Regions from separate parts of the Paenibacillus sp. FSL W8-0919 genome, predicted to be linked through region 1. Evidence: riboswitches for the same ligand, from Rfam matches in the RefSeq annotation. Region 1 holds a riboswitch; the other holds the start of a gene.
What was found. A riboswitch is a leader RNA that binds a small molecule or an ion and turns the genes downstream of it on or off. The one in region 1 is predicted to bind cyclic di-GMP.
Positions count from the first base shown of each region.

Region 1 (3,090 bases):
CTACCGCGAGGCACATCCGAATGATGCGGTGGTTGAGGTCGACCTGTATCAGGAACGCATTCCCCTTCTGGACGACATTATGATTAGCGGGAATTTCAAGTCAGCCATGGGCATGGAGCTTTCGGAGGAAGAGCAGGCCGTTCGGGACATCGTCAACCGGCACTTGGAGCAATTTCTTGCCGCCGACAAATTGGTGTTTGCCTTCCCGCTCTGGAATCTGACGGTTCCTGCAGTGCTGCATGCCTACCTGGACTACATGCATCATCCGCGTAAAACGTTCAAATATACGGAGCAGGGCTTGGTCGGTCTGTTGGGTGACAAAAAAGCAGCACTGCTGAATGCTAGAGGCGGGATCTATGCGGAGGGCGATCCATCCGAGATGGCGGTCAGCTTCGTAAAAAATCATCTCAACGTGTTCGGGATTACCGACATTACTACGATTATCATTGAGGGGCATAATCAATTCCGGGATCGAAGCGAGGAAATCATTGAGGAAGGCCTTCGGCGGGCAGCCGAAGCGGCAAAGCTTTTTTAAATCATGGAGAAGCTGGTTATTTTGACATATTACACGCTCTGCTAGTTACTTTGTGACAAAAAATTACAAAATCCAGCAGGAAATTGTCGGGAATTTGAGTCATGAAGCCTATATTCAATGAAAAACAATGTAAGTTATAGTTTGATTAGGTCATTCATTCAGAACTATATGTTGTATCTTTCGACAATTGAATCGTTCGTACGATAATCGCAAACCCACTGAAAAGTGGCGACGCAAAGCTATAGGGGCTAATGGGGTTCTGCATAGAACCGCGATGCCAGCCAGTTGCCGAATACGACGGAAGCCTCCGTCACTTCTTGCTAGTTACTACCTATGTCTACAAGCTGACGGAGGCTATTTGTTGTTCACAAATTTTTATAGGGAGGCTCCTGCAGTAACTGCCTGTTCCTTAAAAGTTACGGTCAATTGCCTGAAAGGAGGTGAATGATGCGGAACATGATTTCCCGCAGCGCGGTATAACTACAGCAGTTCGACTCTCAGCGGATAACAAGGAATATTCATGCGGCAGCGTCTTTGACAGCAAACCAATCGAATCGTTTCGTACGATAATAGCAAACCCACTGAAAAGTGGCGACGCAAAGCTATAGGGGCTAATGCGAATCTGCTAAGATACGTGATGCCAGCCAGTTGCCGAATACGACGGAAGCCTCCGTCCTATTTTGCTATGGTAATCTTCATGGATGGAGGTTTTTTATTTTTCGCTAAGAGCTACCGAATCTTCACAGCGGCGATAAATAGGAGATCGATTTCATTATTAATCACTTATTCTTAACAAGGAAGAAGGGAAAATAATGGGCCAAAGAACATTGCTGAAAGTAAACGATCATTTTCCTAATATCCTCAGCATCTCTGAAATTAAAGAAAGGCTGATCGAGCGAAAAGAAATCCTGTATCTGTTGCAAGAGGAAACCAGGAATATTATTTGTGATTGCGGACCCAGAGGGAACCGTTATCGATTATTGCGGGACGGAGCTGTTAAAAGGTTATTTTGAAAGAAATCATTTGAAAATCGGAACATCTTCTGCTATGAACAAGGCGGGAATCAATGCCATTGCGTTATCCATGGAAAATCAATCGGTCTCAGTCGTAATCGGCGCCGAGCACAGCAATAAATTGTTTGCAGAGCTGTCCTGCGTTTGCACGCCAATACGAATAAATCATGTTATTATAGGCTACCTCAGCCTCTGTTTTCATTACTTTCACGAGGTTACATTTGTACTGCCCCTCATTGAACATCTGGCCAAAAATATTGAAGAAAAGTTACCCCAAAAGGATCCCATGCTACAAAAAGAGCTGACCTACTCACTCTTTGACCAATATGAATTAACAAACCGCGAGAAAGAAATCGCCTACGAATGGCTGGAAAATAAAAACGTGCCTGAAATTGCGGATATTTATGGAATCAGTCAAAGCACGGTCCGTACTTTCATCAAAAAGATATACGCCAAAACGAGAGTCAATCATAAAGGGGCATTCCTAAGAAAATTTACATGAAGATATAGGCAATACACAAGCACTAATTACCCAATTATGGGTATTTTATTTATTAAAGTAAAATTTTATAATTATAGGCAAGCCACTGATGACAGATAGTTAAAATTTAAACTAATTCATAATTCGTACAATCTATCGCAAACCCATCGAAAGGGTGGTGACGCGAAGCTGCAGAGGCTGTTGTGGACGCTCATATGCAACCACGATCCCTGCAATTGGCCGAATACGACGGAAACCTCTGATCCGCCATGCGACAACGATTGAATAGGGAACTGTTTATTTTAGATAACCCTGCTGACCTGACGCCGCTGCAGAAACTGAATCGGGTAGCCTTCAACATTTCATGAAGAGGAGCATGCTTTAACGGTTTGTTCGTTTAGGAATGAGCGATCAACTCTCTGTTTGAGAAGGTTTGCCGCAAAAACGTTGGCAGCTGTCATAAATCACTTGCTACGATGGGGGTGGGTGGATGTGATGGTTTCTATAGAGAACGAACTGAAGCATGTATCCGACGAGCTCGAATATCTCAGGAGGGAACTTGAGCGAATGGCCGGCAGTCTTGAATTCGTACATCAAGATGTTGTCGCACTTTCGCAGTCGTTCGATAAGCTGATTGTCCGTTACATGGAATTAAAAAGCCATGAGGAAGAGATCAATAGAAAGTGCGCAAAGTTAAATAAACCAAGCCATGAGTAATAAGTCCTCCATAAAAAATAGAACCCCGGATGTCGATTCTCGACCTTCTGGGGTTATTTGCTTAAAGATATGGTGCTTCCAGCTTTAAGGGAAGCCATTTCAAGTCAGGTGCTTGGATTCAATCATTTTTCTGTACGAGCGAACAGCTGCTCCAATTATCCATTGTAATGTACCCGCGCCTAACAAGCGCGAAAATCGTATTGGTTCGGCAATACCATTCCAAGTTGGGTACAGATGGCGAATCACCGCTTGCCTTCGTCAAGACACCCTCATACGTCCAGTATCCGCCTTTCTTCCAGCGGACAAGTCTCCCATGCTTCTTGGCCTGTTCCAGCGCTTCTTGT
Region 1 is NZ_JBBOPV010000001.1:1,440,118-1,443,207, forward strand. It holds gene NST44_RS06265 (FMN-dependent NADH-azoreductase) at 1-535, shown strand, start outside; cyclic di-GMP riboswitch class I at 734-828, shown strand; cyclic di-GMP riboswitch class I at 1,097-1,191, shown strand; gene NST44_RS06270 (helix-turn-helix transcriptional regulator) at 1,481-2,050, shown strand; gene NST44_RS06275 (aspartyl-phosphate phosphatase Spo0E family protein) at 2,525-2,746, shown strand; gene NST44_RS06280 (hypothetical protein) at 2,865-3,090, opposite strand, start outside.

Region 2 (3,090 bases), 3.4 Mb from region 1:
AGGTAAAGGTGTCCCCGTTCTTATAGTTGTGACCGTTCGGCAGCTCCCATTCGTAGCCTAGATTAACGGCTGCACCGATATCCAGGCTGCTGTCCGGATTATAAACGGCATCAATGACGGTGCCATCCATGTCGGTTAACACAACTTTGGTTAAAATGCTATCATTATTGATTTCTGATTCGGACGGGCCATAAACATCATCCGTCACTCCATACACTGAATCCTGCACGCTTACCGGTTCTGGAACATTAGTCGATGCATTGACCGTCCAGTCCGATCCTCCAAACCACGTTTGGATCATAAGCAGCAGAGCCAATACGATTCCACTTACTTTTTTCTTCATGATCTCTCCCTCAGCCTCTCCATTACCCTCAATATATTTGGTTCCGATGTCGCTTTCGCGTGCGCAAATCGAGCCAACCATCTCTCGGATCATATGCCGATAAGAGATTTGTTCGTCCATCACCTCCGCATACTTTTATTTGGCGCACGATACATTGGTGCCTGTATTTTCCTTAAGAACCAATTGAGCTTCTAGCATTGTAACGCCCGATTCTGAATATTTTCTGAATAAAAACCCGAATAAGCCTTGGACAATGGTCCAAAGCTTAAGGTTTTAGCTATAAAATTATTTTAATAATACTTGGCTGCAGAATAGCGAGATGCCTCTTTAATCATTTTGAAACCGGCACCCTTGCTCTTCCATCCCGCATCAACGGTCGTGTCGATCGTTACCCACCGCCCGTTCAGGTAAACCTCATTCCAAGCGTGGTAAACGTCAACATAATCCGTTGTCCCCATTACAAGCTTAGTCGGAATGTCCACGCTCCGCAGCATGGATGCGAACAGAGAGGCGTAATCATAACACATGCCTTTTTTCCCTGACAGCGTGCGGTCAATATCGGGAAGATAGTCCGTCAGCTCACTGGATGCGAGTGCTTTGTCGTACCGGATCGTATCGACGATATATTCGTGGATCAGCTTTACTTTTTCCTCGTCGGTGTCTGCGGACCGAGTTAGCTTCTTTGCAAGCTGAGCCGCCTTGTCGCTTGAACGCCAATCGATGTTTTGTACCGAGTTCAAAAATACCTTGCTGCTATTGGTCAGTTGAAGCTTAACTTCCGCTTCTTGAACGATCTTATACTTGGTACCGTTGACCTGCTCCAGCACTTTTATGGTATAACGACCGTTTCCCATTTGCAGCGGAAAGGTCTCCTGCTGCTTGTCCGCTAAAAGCGTATATGTATACTTGTTTTGCCCTTTTGCAATCATAAGCTTCGTCTTCACGTCCGCTTTCACGTCATAGCGAACGGCGATGACTCCGCGATCAAGCTGCTCCAGATCCAGCCAATCTCCCGTTTGGGAAGCATGTACAACCGGAGCCAATACGAATAACGCAATAAACCCTACAATAGCCAACACCATGTTGCGCATACTATAAACTCCCTTCGGTAGCCAGGCTGCCATTGACGGTTCATCAAGAAGGCCCTGTGGCTTTGCGTCCTTATCTTTCGACAAGTTTGCCGTTATCGTAGTAGAGTTTTCAAAGAATTAATTGAATAAAAATCTCATATAAAAAACAAAAAAAGCATCTTCGTTCGGTAGCTGGCTGCCATTGATGGTTTATCAAGAAGGCCCTATAGCTTTGCGTCCTTGCCTTTCGACAAGTTTGCCATTTATCGTGAGTAGCTTTATGTGAGTTCATCATACCAAATATCTCTAATTCTATCAAGCAAATTTTGAGATTCATAGACGAGGATCGACAACAAAAAAACGTCTCCACTGAGACGCTCTTTTGTCAATTCCGCTTGATCATCAATCCATTAGGGGAGTCCTTAGAGGGACAGCTCCTTTTTTAACCGATCGAGCTGCAGCAGGTGGTGCCTGTAATGCATCTCTACCAGCAGAAACCACTCTTTGGCGTTTAAGGCTCCGAATCCGGGATGAGGAATCGTGATGCTGCTGTCTGCTTGACGCACAACCGGTTCCGTTCGCTTCATCCGCTCCGCTACGCCCTGAAGACCTTCAACTAACTGCTCTTTGCTCATCGGCTGCTGCGGCGTGTACTGCGGAGACGCCGGAATTCGTATCCTGACAGGCGGAAAACTTCCGAGCTCGAATACCGTCTTGCCTCTCTCCGTTTTTTCCCCAGGGGATTCGACGGCCGTTTCGTTTCCGGCCAAACATTGGTCGACATTGCGCAGATGCATATATTGAGCCGATTGAATCAAATGCATGTACATTTGCCCAATGGACCATTCCTCTTCGTTCGGCTTGATATGCAGCTCCTCCAGCTCCAGGTGTCCCAGCTCGTTTAAATACATCGCTACTGTTGTTTCAAACGCCTGCAAAGCTTCTACTGTATTTCTCATCATGATATCTCCTCTTCCATCTGGTATATACCCAATATAAAAAAACGCTCCTGACAACAGCGTGTCAGTAGCGTTTTCGTATTTTTTCAGCTTCTTCACGAATCCGGTTACGAAAGGAATCAGGTTCCAGCACCTCCACGTCCCCACCCCAGCTGAGAATATAGGGGAGCAATTCTTCCGGCTGTCTGACTCGAAAGCGGACCAGAAGACCGTGTTCCCTTTGCTCAGAAGCTTCGATATAGAAGCTCGCGGTCTCGGTGATTTTATCGGCAATTTCCGGATTTACTTGAATCGTCACATGAACGTTACGATCGTCAGGCGGACGATATTGACTCAGCTTAAATCCTTGGGGAAGGTTAAACCTTTCCTCTAGGACCGTAACATCCCTCATGCGCGATAATCGGAAATGACGGATCTCCTGACGCAGCTCGCAGCGTGCGATCATGATCCAATTCCCTTGGACGAGCACAAGGCCATATGGAGCAACGATCCGGTCGCTCATCCGTTTTCCATCCGAATCCGGTATTTTTTTCAGGTAACGCATCCTTATCTTCCGCCGCTCCAAAATGGCACCCCGAACCTGTCCAAGCTCGTTCTCCCCCTGCCCGCCGGGATGAAGAAACTGCATCGTTTCCCGGACATCCGCTGAGGCCTCACGAATGGGTTCAGGAAGTATCGCTTCAATCTTGCTTCGAGCTGCCCTCGCAGCTGCTTTGTA
Region 2 is NZ_JBBOPV010000001.1:4,859,107-4,862,196, forward strand. It holds gene NST44_RS21990 (collagen binding domain-containing protein) at 1-463, opposite strand, end outside; gene NST44_RS21995 (transglutaminase-like domain-containing protein) at 634-1,434, opposite strand; cyclic di-GMP riboswitch class I at 1,448-1,535, opposite strand; cyclic di-GMP riboswitch class I at 1,598-1,684, opposite strand; gene NST44_RS22000 (DinB family protein) at 1,836-2,372, opposite strand; gene NST44_RS22005 (helix-turn-helix transcriptional regulator) at 2,437-3,090, opposite strand, start outside.
Region 2: another riboswitch for cyclic di-GMP. It lies ahead of NST44_RS21995 (transglutaminase-like domain-containing protein); the one in region 1 lies ahead of NST44_RS06270 (helix-turn-helix transcriptional regulator).